Regions from separate parts of the Niveibacterium sp. COAC-50 genome, predicted to be linked through region 1. Evidence: predicted binding sites of a transcription regulator. Region 1 holds the regulator's gene; each other region holds the start of a gene.
The links. The regulator FNR, encoded in region 1, switches genes on or off when oxygen is low (the NO sensors DNR and NnrR bind a similar motif). The targets are predictions, from matches to a motif close to TTGANCTAGNTCAA.
Positions count from the first base shown of each region.

Region 2: a site for FNR is predicted at 1,715-1,728, ahead of HH302_RS16275 (hemerythrin domain-containing protein). Genes of this name have one in related genera too.
Region 3: a site for FNR is predicted at 1,983-1,996, ahead of HH302_RS01225 (acetate uptake transporter). Genes of this name have one in related genera too.
Region 4: a site for FNR is predicted at 1,635-1,648, ahead of HH302_RS09105 (OmpW family protein). Genes of this name have one in related genera too.

Region 1 covers NZ_JABCJM010000003.1:375,944-379,559, forward strand. Annotated here, with positions in the region: gene HH302_RS14900 (sulfite exporter TauE/SafE family protein) at 1-136, opposite strand, end outside; gene hemN (oxygen-independent coproporphyrinogen III oxidase) at 198-1,592, opposite strand; gene fnr (fumarate/nitrate reduction transcriptional regulator Fnr) at 1,688-2,428, shown strand; gene HH302_RS14915 (SirB2 family protein) at 2,429-2,809, opposite strand; gene HH302_RS14920 (alpha/beta hydrolase) at 2,818-3,616, opposite strand, start outside.
Region 2 covers NZ_JABCJM010000004.1:156,579-160,194, forward strand. Annotated here, with positions in the region: gene HH302_RS16265 (hypothetical protein) at 1-973, opposite strand, end outside; gene HH302_RS16270 (DUF2249 domain-containing protein) at 985-1,206, opposite strand; gene HH302_RS16275 (hemerythrin domain-containing protein) at 1,206-1,658, opposite strand; gene HH302_RS16280 (cytochrome c) at 1,847-2,272, shown strand; gene HH302_RS16285 (cbb3-type cytochrome c oxidase subunit I) at 2,285-3,616, shown strand, end outside.
Region 3 covers NZ_JABCJM010000001.1:277,988-281,603, reverse strand. Annotated here, with positions in the region: gene HH302_RS01235 (MBL fold metallo-hydrolase) at 1-602, opposite strand, end outside; gene HH302_RS01230 (RNA methyltransferase) at 683-1,174, opposite strand; gene HH302_RS01225 (acetate uptake transporter) at 1,293-1,907, opposite strand; gene ahpF (alkyl hydroperoxide reductase subunit F) at 2,759-3,616, opposite strand, start outside.
Region 4 covers NZ_JABCJM010000002.1:354,438-358,053, forward strand. Annotated here, with positions in the region: gene HH302_RS09090 (N-acetyltransferase) at 1-278, shown strand, start outside; gene HH302_RS09095 (RidA family protein) at 283-633, opposite strand; gene HH302_RS09100 (PhzF family phenazine biosynthesis protein) at 658-1,542, opposite strand; gene HH302_RS09105 (OmpW family protein) at 1,724-2,329, shown strand; gene HH302_RS09110 (AEC family transporter) at 2,464-3,342, shown strand; gene HH302_RS09115 (hypothetical protein) at 3,420-3,616, shown strand, end outside.

The DNA.
Region 1 (3,616 bases):
GGATCGGCCAAATGCGTCGCGACTGCCCAGGCGCATTGACGGTAAGCGCAGCAACCAGCCCTCCGCACATGCCCACGCAGTGGGTTCCACCCAGCAGACCGATCAGCGTCGCGGCAAGGTATCCCGCTTCAGGCATCACACAACATCCCGGTGCAGCCCATTCAGGGCAATCCGCAAGTGTAGCGGCCGGCCGAGGCTCAAATCACCTTGGAGTAGCGGACGACTTCGCGATCACCGCGCAAATGCGCGTCAAACGCCATGGCCAATACGCGCGCCAGCATGCGACCCGGCGTCGTTACCTCGACCCCCTTCTTGCCAACGATGCACAGGCCATCACGCTCATGGGCCCGCAGCGCTTCGATCTCGTCGGCAAAATACTCGGAGAACGTGATGCCCCAGGCCTGCTCAAACGCCGCGTAATCCAGCGAGAAGTGGCACATCAGACTCTGAATAACCGCGTAACGAAGCTGATCGTCGAACGTCATCTCGTAGCCACGGACGACAGGGAGCTCGTCACGATCGAGCATCTCGTAGTAGGCCTCAAGCGTCTTCGCACTCTGTGCGTAGGCCGGGCCTACCTTGCCAATGGAGGAAACGCCGAAGCCCAACAGATCGCAGTCCGAGTGCGTTGAATAGCCCTGGAAGTTGCGATACAAACGCCCGTTGCGCTGAGCCACGGCCATCTCGTCGTCCGGCCGCGCGAAGTGGTCCATGCCGATGAACACGTAGCCCGCGTCAGTCAGCTTCGAAATCGCCATGCCCAGGATCTCGAGTTTCTGGTCCGCACTCGGCAAGTCGCCCGCATTGATCCGCCGTTGCGGCATGAAGCGCGTCGGCAGGTGGGCATAGTTGTAGAGTGCAAGACGGTCCGGGGCGATCTCCAGCACGCGATCCAGCGTCTGGCTGACGCGCTCGACGCTCTGGAACGGCAATCCGTAGATCAGATCGATACTGACCGAACGGAAACCATTCGCGCGCGCGGCCGCGATGACCGCCGCGGTTTCCTCAACAGACTGGATGCGGTTGACGGCTTTCTGGACGATCGGGTCAAAATCCTGAACACCGACGCTCATCCGGTTGAAGCCCTCGGCCCCAAGCAGCGCAACGGTTTCAGCGGAAACGCGGCGCGGGTCTACCTCGATCGAGTACTCGCCACCGGGCGTCAGGTTGAAATGCCGGCGGATCGAACGAAACAATTCGCGGATCTCGCTGTCCGACAGGAAGGTCGGTGTGCCGCCGCCCCAGTGCATTTGTGAAACATCGTGCGAGCCGGCGAGCTGTCCGGCGACCAAACCCATTTCTTTGTCAAGATAGCGCAGGTAGCGCTCCGCCCTGCTACGGTCCTTCGTGACAATCTTGTTGCACGCGCAGTAGAAGCAAACCGTATCGCAGAATGGAATGTGGAAATATAATGAGAGGGGTTTTTTGAGGCCGCCCTGCGCGCGCAGACCTAGATGTCTTGCGTAGTCGCTGCGTCCAAAGCCCTCGTGAAACCTGTCCGCGGTCGGATACGACGTGTAGCGCGGGCCGGAAACGTCGAAACGCTGGATGAGATCGCGGTCGAAGACCGGCGTCTGCTCATTCTGATTCATTGTTTATTTTTTTCTCTCTGTGGATGCCGGAAGGTGTCATGAACTCGGTCGGAGCCGTTTGATTGCCATCAACTAGCCCACTTGGAGCACCCGCCTTGGAAAAACCCGCCACGATTCCGCTGACGGCCGTCAATCTTCGCACCGCGTGCACCCAATGCAACCTCAAGGAGCTTTGCCTTCCCGTTGGTCTTGACGACGTCGATCTTGAAAGGATCGACGGCCTCATCACTGCACGCAAGAAGGTCAAGCGGCAGCAGCATTTATACCGTGCTGGGGAGCCTTTCGAAGCAATCTATGCGATTCGCACCGGTTTCTTCAAGACCGACATCCTGACCGAAGACGGCCGGGATCAGGTCACCGGTTTCCAGATGGCCGGAGAGATCCTCGGACTCGACGGCATCTCGACGGATCGGCATGTCTGCAATGCGGTTGCACTTGAGGATTCAGACGTCTGCATGATTCCGTTCGAACGGCTCGAAGAACTCTCGCGCCGCATCGAACCCCTGCAGCGCCAGTTCCACAAGTTCATGAGCCGCGAGATCGTCCGCGAGCAAGGCATCATGATGCTGCTCGGGTCGATGCGCGCAGAAGAACGTCTGGCTGCATTCCTGATCAACCTATCGCAACGCATGCGCCTTCGTGGGTACTCCGCTTCGGAGTTCCACCTTCGCATGACGCGCGAGGAGATAGGCTCTTACCTCGGTCTGAAACTGGAGACAGTGAGCCGGGCGTTCTCCAAATTCCAGGATGACGGCTTGATCAGCGTCCACCAGAAGCACATCCAGATTCTGGATGCGGATGGACTGCGCCGACTGATTGGCCGCGCGAACGTGTAGTTACCACCACGGCGTCGGTCGTTTTGTCAGCGCGACCGACACGATGTAAGCCAGCACCAACAAAGCGGCCACAAATGTGGCCGCTTTTGCTTGGCGTGTGCGCCCGCGCTTGAGCGCGTAAGACCCCAGAACGATGTAGCCAAGCAAGCCAAGCACCTTCGCGGTCAACCAGTCGTCACGAAACGGCGCTACGCGAAGGGTCCAGGCCAAGGCGACGGCCGAGGCGAGCAATCCGGTATCGACGATATGCGGAACCACCCTCGCCCAACGCTGGCGCACCCAAGGCGCATCAATCAGGACGCCGATACCTCTGGCGATGAATCCTGTTGCCGAGAGCACCACGAAACTGACGTGAAGATGTTTGAGCAGCAGGTAATCCATCGGCCTCGTTAGCGTTCCATGACGTAGTCACCAGGAGCAGCGGCAAGCGGAGGAAAGGCTTCGTTGCACACGGGTGGCGGTGCGACACGCTCACCGCAACGCTCGTCCAGCCACCTGAACCAATCGTCCCACCAACTTCCGGCGTGGTGGTCGGCGCGCTCACGCCAACCATGCGCGCTGTCGGTCCGGTGAGCCGTGCCGATCCAGTATTCGCGTTTCGGCGGCTGTACGGGTGGGTTGACGATCCCGAGGATATGCCCGCTGGACGACAGCACGAAGCGCTTGTCTCCACGCACGAAATTGGCCACCCGAAATGCTTGCCGCCACGGGGCAATATGATCGTCTTCGGCCGCAACGGCATACAGCGGTTGGGTGATCCGCCCAAGATCGAGCGACTCGCCAGCGACGGTCAGCGCATCGGCCTCAATCAGGCGATTCTTGAGGTAGAGCTCTCGCAAGTACCACGCATGCATGGCATAGGGCATGCGCGTGGTATCCATGTTCCAGTAGAGCACGTCGAACGACGGCGGCTTTTCGCCCATCAGGTAGCCCTGAACCACGTATTGCCAGATCAACGGGTTCGAGCGCAGCAAGCGGAACGATGTAGCCATGTCGCGGCCGTCGAGGTAACCGCGCTGCTCCATGGCCCGCGTCAGGTAGCGGACGCTCCCTTCATCGATGAAGACCTCCACGTCGCCCGGCTTGGCGAAGTCCACCAATGTCGTAAATAGCGTCCAGTGTGCAACCGGCATCTCATCCGGCGTGTAGTGGCGATTCGCCCATGCCATGTACATCGACAAGGCCGTA
Region 2 (3,616 bases), on a different contig from region 1:
CACTGAACACGCCGATCGCCAGCACCACACCCAAGGCCATCGCCGCCCGTTGCGCGGTATCCGGATCGCTCGCCAGCATGGCGAACGCGAGCAAGGCCGCGCCGCCGGCCAGCGCCACCATCGCAGCGCGCCAGCCGCTGCCCGCCGCATCGGTGCGGGTACGGCGGCGCAGCAGGAACAGGCGGTAGGTGATGCCAGCAAAGCCTAGCGCGAATACGCTGACGCCGAGCGCCAACCCGCGCGCGAGGCCTTCCGCCCCGAGCCATGCGGCGGTGCTGATCGCCGCAAGCAATACAGGCAGCGCGATCGCGGCGAGCGACAGCAGCGTCTTCGGATACGGCGGCGTGATGTAGAACATCGGCACCACCAGCACCGCAACCCCGGCGACCAGCGGCAGGGCCCAACCAGCCAGGGCCCACAGCGCGTGCAGATTGACCAGCGTGACAAAACGCGCACCCGCGCCGTGCTCAAGCTGGTGGGCCAACCCGAAGCCGAGCGCAACCGCTACGGCAAGCCCGGCCACGGCAACCCGCATCAGCCGGCGCGCAGGATCGCGTGCGGTGGCGTGCAGCAGACCCGGTGCGATCGCGACGACGAAAACACCGCAAGCCAGCGCCAGCAGTGCGGCGCCGATACCGGTGAGGTGGTAGCCGGGCAGCAGGAAACCCGCAACCAGCAGCACGGCACCGAGCACACTGGCCGGATGCACGACACCGGCAAGCAGCCGTGGGCGCGGCACCAGGCTACCCGCGGCAACCGGCAGCACCTGGAACAGCGCGCCGAGCATCGCCTGCAGCATCAAACCGGCGGTGAAGCAATGCAGCACCGCCACCGCGTGTGGATGCCAGCGGCTCGCGAGCGCAGTATCGGGGTACATCAATAACAACAGCGCGCCGGCGATGCCGAACAACGGCGCGCCGAGAAAGAAGCGCAGCGGTACCGACAGCGGCGGTGCGTCGCGCACTTCCAGCATGGCGGCGGGCGTCAGGCGTGGCGGATGTGGATCGACACGGTGCCGTCCTCGGCGAACTCGGTGCGGTGCGTGAAGCCGTTCTGCTTGAGGATGCCGTACAGGGGCACCGGCTCACGATAGAGCAGCAACACCGCCTCTTCTCCACGCGGCAGCGTATCGAGCGCTTCGAGGATCAGGTGCAAAGGCTGCGGGGGCTCTAGGCCACGTGCGTCGACAATGCGTGGTGCGTTCATCAGGAAACCTCCGGCATACCAAGGCGGGCAATCGCATCGGCCACGACCTGCGGGTGGGCGCTGAGCACCTGATCGCACATCGGGTAGAGGATCTGCTCTTCCTTCATGTTGTGGGCTTGCATGATCGAGAACAGCGTGTCGGCAAGGCTACCTGCCTCGTCGAAATCGCCCGCCATGATCAGGCGACGTACATCCTCGCACAGCCCGAGCATCTCGCCATGCTCGCCGCGCATCACGGCGCTGGGGCCGGCCGTCATGCCGGTGGCCGCCTCGAAGGCGGGGAAGATCACCTCTTCCTCGGCACGGAAGTGGGCATCGAGCAGCAGATGAAAGCGCGCGAAGGCGTCGGCTGCCTGCAGCTGCATCCGCTGCGCAATCGCCTGTTCGGCCCGCGCGAAGACCTCATCGCAGGCGCGGTGGTCGGCCGCAAAATGTTCGATCACGCTCGCCATGACAGAGTCCTTTCACTCGTTCCGTCCAGTGTCGCGGCGCGACGCCATCGGCAGCCTTGACTCGCATCAACACGGCAACCGCCATGGCAACGCGGGTAGCCGCTTGATTGCAATCAATGTCGCCGACCGGCCCGGATCACGAGAATGCGCCCACCTTGCAAGCTGCATCCACAAAGGGGAGACGCACCATGAGCGGAGGACTATCGACCTCGATGGCGCGGAATGTTTTCTACGGCGGAACGGCGTTCTTTGCCTTCCTGTTCATCGCGCTGACCGTAGACACCAACCGCACATTGCCCAAGCGCGATAACAGCGCAAACATCACGCCGGCCGTCGCGCATGGCAAGAAACTCTGGGAGACCAACAACTGCATCGGCTGCCACAGCCTGCTTGGCGAGGGCGCCTACTTCGCGCCGGAGCTGGGCAACGTCTACAAGCGCCGTGGCCCCGAGTTCATCAAGGCCTGGATCAAAGGCCAGCCGACCGGTGCACCGGGTCGGCGCCAGATGCCGAACTTCCACCTGTCCGACAAGGACCTCGACGACATGGTCGAATTCCTCAAGTACAGCTCCGAGATCAACACGGCGAAGTGGCCGCCGAACATCGAAGGTTGAGGAGAGCGCACCATGCAATACAAATCTCAAGCGGTTGCGAAGCCCTACTTCATCGCGGCGATCGGCCTATTCGTAGCGCAGATCCTGTTCGGCCTGGTCATGGGCCTGCAGTACGTCATCGGCGACTTCCTGTTCCCGGCGATTCCGTTCAACGTGGCGCGCATGGTGCACACCAATGCGCTGATCGTGTGGTTGCTGATGGGCTTCATGGGCTCGGCCTACTACCTCGTGCCCGAGGAAGCGGAGACCGAACTGCACAGCCCGAAGCTCGCCCTGGCGCTGTTCTGGATATTCCTCGTCGCGGCCGCGCTCACCGTGCTCGGCTATCTGATGGTGCCGTACGCGACACTCGCGAAGATCACCGGCAACGACTTGCTGCCGACGATGGGGCGCGAGTTCCTTGAGCAACCAACGATCACCAAGATCGGCATCGTCGTGGTCGCGCTGGGCTTCCTGTTCAACCTCACGATGACCTTCCTGAAGGGCCGCAAGACCGCCATTTCCAGCATCCTGCTGCTGGGCTTGTGGGGCCTGGCGATCATGTTCCTGTTCTCGTTCTACAACCCGGACAACCTGGTCAAGGACAAGTACTACTGGTGGTTCGTTGTGCACCTGTGGGTGGAAGGTGTGTGGGAGCTGATCCTCGGCGCAATCCTCGCCTTCGTGCTGATCAAGGTGACCGGCGTGGACCGCGAGGTGATCGAGAAGTGGCTCTACGTGATCATCACGCTGACGCTGATCTCCGGCATCCTCGGTACTGGCCACCACTTCTACTGGATCGGTGCGCCGGAGTACTGGCAGTGGATCGGCAGCGTGTTCTCGGCGCTCGAACCGATTCCGTTCTTCGCGATGACCGTGTTCGCCTTCAACATCGTCAACAAGCGTCGCCGCGAGCACCCGAACAAGGCGGCGGTGCTGTGGGCGCTGGGCACCAGCGTGATGGCCTTCCTCGGCGCAGGGGTGTGGGGCTTCCTGCACACACTGGCACCGGTGAATTACTACACCCACGGCACGCAGATCACCGCAGCGCACGGCCACATGGCCTTCTACGGCGCCTACGTGATGGTGGTGCTGACGATGATCAGCTACGCGATGCCGGTGATCCGCGGCCGCGCCGCCAACAGCGAACGCTCGCAAGTGCTGGAGATGTGGAGCTTCTGGCTGATGACGATCGCCATGGTGTTCATCACGCTGTTCCTCACCGCCGCCGGCATCCTGCAGGTGTATCTGCAACGCTTCTCCGATACCCCGCAGCCCTTCATGGTGGTGCAGGAAAAGATCGCGCTGTTCTACTGGCTGCGCGAGTTCACCGGCCTCGTGTTCCTGCTGGGGCTGGTGCTCTAC
Region 3 (3,616 bases), on a different contig from region 1:
CCACCAATGCGCGGATTGTGGCGCCGCTCCTCGGCCACCGAGGACATGGTTCGGCCGTTGTAATCATGCGCAGGGTAGATCAGGCATTCGTCGGGCAGGCTGAAGATCTGCTCGGTGATCGAGCGGAACAGGGTGTGCGCGCTGCCCTGCTGGAAGTCGCAACGCCCGGCGCCGCGAATCAGCAGACTGTCGCCGGTGAACGCCATGCCTTGGTCGTCGCTGACGAAACACAGGCAACCGTCGGTGTGCCCCGGTGTGGCGCGAACATCGAGGTGGCGCTGCCCGAAGGCGACGCGGTCGCCGTGGTCGAGCAGCAGGTCCGCCCCCTGCATCGCATCGCCGTAACGCTTCGACACCCCGATGCGGCAGCCCGTCGCCGCCTGCATCAGCCACGCGCCGGTGACATGGTCGGCATGGCAGTGCGTATCGAGTACCGCAACGAGCTTGAGGCCGAGTTCCTCGACCAAGGCGAGGTCGCGCAGATGCTGCTCGAAGACGGTGTCGATCAAGACCGCTTCACGCGTCTGCGGATCCGCCAACAGATAGGTGTAGGTCGACGACGCGGCGTCGAAGAGTTGCCGGAAGATCAGTCTGCCGAACATAGCGAACCCCCACTGGCGCAGTCATCTCACGCTAGCTCACGCCACGCCGGCCGACAACCAGCACGCAAGCAGTGCCGTGCTCAATCCGCCAGGGAGCGCTTCAGCATGCGGTCGTAGAGCACCACGTTCACCGTCGCGGCGAGGTTCATGCAACCGTTGGTCGGCACATAGACGATGTCGCGGCACCATGAGGTGACGTTGTCCTTCAGGCTGCCGTCCTCCGGCCCGAAGATGTAGAAGGCCCGCTCCGGGTGCTTGTACTGCGTCAGCGGCTGCGCGTTGGCGTGAATCTCGATCGCGACCGGCACACAACCGAGCGGAATGATGCCCTGCAGATCCTCCACGCCGATCAGCGGGATCTGCAGATGCACCTGCTTGGTGTCGGTGCGGAACTCGCGCGCATGCTCGTAGCGCTTGCCGGTGTAGAAGACCGAGTGCACGCCGTAGCAACCGGCCGCGCGCATCACCTCACCCACGTTGGACGGGTTCTTCGGATTCGACAGACCGATGCAGGCATAGCCTTCGTAATCGCGGACGGCCTGCTTGCGGGTGAGGGTTTCGATTTTGGACATGGATGGCTACGTAGCGGCGGGCCGCCATTTTAGCGCCGACCGTGCGCTGGCCCGCCGCCGACACCTCAAGCCGGACGCCGCGGCCGTGCAGCGTCCGGCACCTGCATCGCGCCTGCTGTCAGGCGGCCTTGCAGTGCAGCGGCACAACCTTGTGCTGGGCTAGGTCGCCCAACGGCAGCACCGTGCGGCCATACACTTCGTTGAGCACTTGCGCAGCGGCCGCATAGATCGCCGATGCCCCGCACAAGATGCCTTCCCAACCCGCCACCAGCTTCAGGGTTTCGTTGCCGGTAGCGTCCGCCACTGCGAGCAGCGCAAACAGCACCGTAAGCGACGCGAACACCAGTTGCGTCACACGGTTGAGGCGCAGCGTGCCGATGAACAGCACCAGGGTAAGCACGCCCCACATGGCCAGATAGGCCGCCATGCCGCCCGACGAGGTCGCCGTCGCAAGCCCGGTCTTCGGCAGCACGACCAGCGCCACCAGCGACAGCCAGAAGAAGCCGTAGGATGTGAAGGCCACGGTGCCGAAGGTGTTGCCCTTCTTCCACTCCATCAGCCCGGCGCACACCTGGCAGATACCACCGTAGAAGATGCCCATCGCGAGGATCATCGATCCGAGCTCAAACACGCCCGCGTTGTGGAGGTTGAGCAAGACCGTCGTCATGCCGAATCCCAACAGCCCGAGCGGGGCGGGATTGGCGGTGTGGTCGTGCGCTGCATGGTCCTTCATCAAACTGCTCCTTGGTTTTATTGGGTGCCGCTTCGCGGCGGACCGCAAGGGTGCTGCAACGCAGCATGATTTGCTTTCACGCAGATCAAGGGCGAGGGCGTCGGCGAATGCGGATCGCCCGACAGCGGCGCGATGCGCAGCCGAGCACACGGCTTACGATTCTCGAGACGGGTTTAGTGCGGCCTTGCCGCTTAAGCCGGGTTCCGCCCCGGCGGGCGTGTTACTTCTTTTGCTTCGTCAAAAGAAGTAACCAAGAAAAGACGACCCGGCGTTCGCGGCCCTTCGGGCTGCCCTCACTGCGGCTTCGCCCGTCGGCCGGCCTCGCGAACTCGGCGCTGCGCGCCTCAAACAGCGAGTCCGGACACCCCCGCCGGCCGACTCCTCCGTTCGGCGCTCTCGACGGGACCCAAAGTCAAAAACGTCGAGCCTTAACCGCGCGTCACGTATTCGTAGCCCCGCTGCGGTTGCTCGTCGACACATTTCCACCCCCCTCTGAAACGCCGAGCAGCGCAGAAGTTTCGGGTCCCGACGCGAAGCGGCGGTGGCGAGGACTGTCTGCGGCACGCAGGGCCGAGTTGCGCAGACACCCGATGTTTCGAGCAGCGCAGGGCACCCTGCCGCAGGCGGGGCGTTGAAGCGGGGCTGCTTCTTTGGTTCCTTTCTTGTCGGCACAAGAAGGGAACCCGCCCGCCGGGGCGGGTCTCGGCTTGAACGGACACACCGTTGCGATGAAAGACACCCAGTCGCGAGCCGGAATCAACAGAGCCTTGGGCGTCGAAGTGGCGCAGAAATACAAACAGCCCGCCGCGGCTCACACCGGGCGGGCTGTTCCATTCAACCTCCGCCGCCAATCAGGCCGGCGCCGAAGTCCTGATCAGGTGGTCGAAAGCCCCCAGACTTGCCTTGGCCCCCTCACCCATCGCGATGATGATCTGCTTGTACGGCACCGTCGTCGCATCGCCGGCCGCGAACACGCCTGGCACCGAGGTCTCGCCGCGGGCGTCGACTTCGATCTCGCCGCGCGGCGAGAGCTTGACGACGTCCTTGAGGAAGTCGGTGTTCGGCAGCAGGCCGATCTGCACGAAGATGCCTTCGAGTTCGATGTGGTGCGCTGCGCCGCTGACGCGGTCCTTGTACGAAAGGCCGTTGACCTTGCTGCCGTCGCCGGTCACTTCGGTGGTCTGCGCCGAGGTGATGACCTTCACGTTCGGCAGGCTGTGCAGCTTCTTCTGCAGCACCGCGTCGGCACGCAGGGTGTCGGCGAATTCGAGCAGGGTGACATGGGCGACGATGCCTGCGAGGTCAATCGCCGCCTCGACGCCGGAGTTGCCGCCGCCGATCACCGCGACGCGCTTGCCCTTGAAGAGCGGGCCGTCGCAGTGCGGGCAGAAGGCCACGCCCTTGGTCTTGTACTGCTGCTCGCCCGGCACGCCCATCTCGCGCCACCGCGCACCGGTCGAGAGGATCACGCTACGGCTCTGCAGCGTCGCGCCCGAAGCGAGCTTCACCGTGTGCAGGCCACCCGGCGTGGCGGCAGGCTCCAGCCCGACGGCACGCTGCAGGTTCATCACATCGACGTCGTAGTCGCGCACATGCTGCTCCAGCCCTGCCGCGAGCTTGGGGCCATCGGTGGCTTTGACCGAGATGAAGTTCTCGATCGCCATCGTGTCCATCACCTGACCACCGAAACGTTCGGCCACCACACCGGT
Region 4 (3,616 bases), on a different contig from region 1:
CCGACCCGGCATGGGGGCCGCTGATCGATAACCTGCATGTACAGCCCGCGCTCAGGGGCGAAGGGCTGGGCCGGCGCCTGATGATGGCGCTGTGCGACCGGATGGCCGCAAGCGCCACCACCACCGGGTTTCACTTGTGGGTGCTGGAGGCCAATCTCGCGGCGCGCGCGTTCTACCGCCGGCTCGGCGGTTGCGAGCAGACGCCCGAATACCATGAGATGCCAGATGGCAAGCGTTACCCCTGCCTGCGGGTGAGTTGGGCCCGCAGGCCGATCTGAGCGCTCAAACCGCCGCGGCGCTGACCACCACTTCGACTCGCCAGCCGGCACGCGCCAGCCCTGCCACCTTGACGCAGGCGCGCGACGGCGCACACCCCGGCACCAGCCAGGCATCCCACACCGCGTTGAAACCGTCGTAGTCGGCCATGTCGGTCAGGTAGACCGTCGCGGTGAGCAGCCGTGCCTTGCTGCTGCCGGCACGCTCAAGCGTCGCCTCAAGCGCGCTCAGCAAGCCCCGCGTCTGCTCGGCGATGTCGCCGTGTTCGTCCGCGGGCACTTCAACGGCGTGCACAACGCCGCCGTATGCCACGGCGTCGGCATAGCGCGGCGTTACGCCGATACGCTGGATATCCATGTCGGTCATTCGTTTCGTTTGAGTTCAGTATGTGAAGAGCTGGCCTTCGCCCATGAAGACGGCTTGCCCCGCGACACGCACCGCAGCCACGCGTCGCTGGCGGATCTCGGTGGTCACAACGATTCGGCTCGGCCGCCCCAGATCCTCACCCTGCGAGATCTCCCACGAGAGGTCCGCTTCGCTGCGCGAGTCATGGGTGCCCAGAAGCCCGCCAAGCGCGGCTGCGGCCGAACCGGTCGCCGGGTCTTCGACGATGCCAAGGCCGGTCGCGAACATGCGCGCATGCAGCAAGGTGGGGCGATCGAGATCCTCGGTGTAGGCGTAGATGCCGTGCGCAAGACCCGCCAGGCCCGTTTGCATCTCGGCATTGTTCGGCACGATGCGCGCGAGCGCCGCGCGGTTGCGCAGCGGCACGCACAAGAACGGCACACCGCACGACGCCACGCTGCTGCGCGGCAGGATGTCGTCCTCGCCGAGGCCGAGCATCGCGGCGATGCGCTGCGGCGCCGGTGCAAAGCTCGGCGCCTGGGCCGCGGCGAATTCAGCCCGTACCGGCTGTCCGCCCTGCACGGTCACTCGCACCGGCACAGGCCCGACGCCCTCTTCCAGCACCAGCAGATGCTCACCATCCGCCATCGGCTGCGGTGCGAAGCGTGCCAGCAACAGGGCGGTGCCAACCGTCGGGTGACCGGCGAAGGGCAGCTCGCTCGCAGGCGTGAAGATACGCACCCGCGCGGTATGGGCCGGATCATCGGGCGGCAGCACGAAGACGGTTTCAGAGAGATTCAGCTCGCCCGCAATCGCCTGCATCTGCCCTGGATCGACTGCAGCACCGTCGGCGAACACGGCCAGCGGATTGCCCGAAAACGGGCGGTCGGTGAAAACGTCGGCAAGCCAGTAGCGGTGCATCGCGGTGCGCTCGAGAAAAAGGTGTTTACAGATCAACCGGTTGCGAAAAAACGACAGTCATTGCAAGCGGCCTGGGCTTGGAATTTGAACACTTGATGCGGCTCAAACGCCAGCGCCCCCCAAAAACCACACTGCACGTGCAGTTTTTCTGCACAGCAACAATCAATCAATTGGGGGAGTTATGTCCAGCATCATCCGGACTGCGATCGCGGGGGCGATCGCGACCAGTATGTTTGCCGCGGGGGCGGCATTCGCTGCCGACGGTAACTGGCTCGTACGTGGCCGAGCCGTTAGCATGATCAATGACAACAGCAACACCGACAACTTGCTGCCGGCAGAAGTGACGGCCAGCGACAAGTGGTTGCCCGACCTCGACATCAGCTACTTCTTCACGCCGAACTTCGCGCTGGAAGTGGTGTTGAGCGTGCCGCAAACGCACGACATCGAGCTCGGCGGCACCAAGATCGGCACCGTCAAGCAACTGCCGCCGCACTTCATGCTGCAGTACCACCACCCGATGGGGGCGTTCAAACCCTACGTCGGTCTGGGCGTGAACATGACGCGCTTCTGGGATGTGGATCTGCCAGCCGGCATCGATATCGAGCGCACCAGCTGGGGCGCTTCGCTCCAGGCAGGCCTCGATTACGAGATCAGCCCGCAGTGGTATCTGAATGCCGATATCAAGAAGACCTGGATCGGCACCGATGTGAAGGCCGGTGGCGTCGTCGTCGATACGCTGAACATCGATCCGTGGTTGATCGGTATCGGCGTTGGCTACCGTTTCTGACCGACACGGCACTGCATGATCAAGGGGCGCTTCGGCGCCCTTTTTGCTGAGCGACGGCGGCTGGCACGTAACACTACGGATGGCCGGCCGGCGCCGGCTGGCTAGAATCCGCTTTCCAACCGGCGGATAGCCTCATGTTCCTGCGCATCGTCTCGATCCTGTTCCCGCTCTTTGCCATTGTCGCCCTCGGCTGGCTGGTTGCACGCCGCGCGAAGCCCGATCTCACGGTCGCGAACAAGCTGAACATGGATGTCTTCGTGCCGGCGCTGGTGTTTGCGGCGCTGGTATCGAAGGAGTTCCACCTCGGCGACTTCCTGCCGCTGGCCGGCATTTCGGTCCTCATGGTCATCGCGTTCGGAGTCGTCGGCTGGATTGGCGCGCACCTGAGCGGCGTAGCGGTGAAGACACTGGTGCCGCCGACGATGTTCAACAACTGCGGCAACCTCGGCCTGCCGCTCGCGGTGCTGGCCTTCGGCGAACAGGCACTGGCGCCGGCCGTGGTGATGTTCATGGTGTCGAACTTCCTGCACTTCTCATACGGCGCCTGGCTGCTCGATCACAAGACCCGGCTCGCGACGATCTGGAAAGTGCCCTCGGTGCTCGCCACGCTCGCGGGCATCGCGGTCGGCAGCGCCGGCATTGCGGTATGGCCGCCGCTGATGCTCGCGATCAAGATGGTTGGCGACATCTCGATCCCATTGATGCTGTTCTCGCTTGGCGTGCGCCTCACCGACGCCAACTTCCACGCCTGGCGCATCGGCGTTGGCGGCGCGCTGCTGCGGCCGGTCGGCGGCCTGCTGGTCGCAGCCGTGGTGGTGTCGGTCGTCGAGCTGCCGCCCTTGCAGCGCGCGCTGGTGATCGTGTTCGGCGCGCTGCCACCCGCGGTGCTCAACTTCATGTTCGCCGAGCGTTACCGACAGGAGCCTGAAAAAGTTGCCTCGATCGTGATGATCGGCAACCTGTTCGCGCTGCTCTTCCTGCCGATTGCACTCGCACTGACGCTGCAGCACTGACAAACGCTTACGTTTCCGACACTTTGTCGATCCACGGCGCCGCGAGAATCGCGGCAGATCGACTACCAGGACCTGCCATGAAACGCATCGCCCTCGCTCTGCTGCTCGGCCCGCTGGTCGCCCTCGCAGAGGAAGCGCCCCTGCCCGCCACCGACGCACCCGCCGAGAAACTGGTCGTAAAAGGCGTACGCGATCCGGCGATCATGCCGTACGCCGACGCCTACAAATTCTTCAGCCAGATCGACCGCGTCGAGCACGACAAGGTACGCATGCG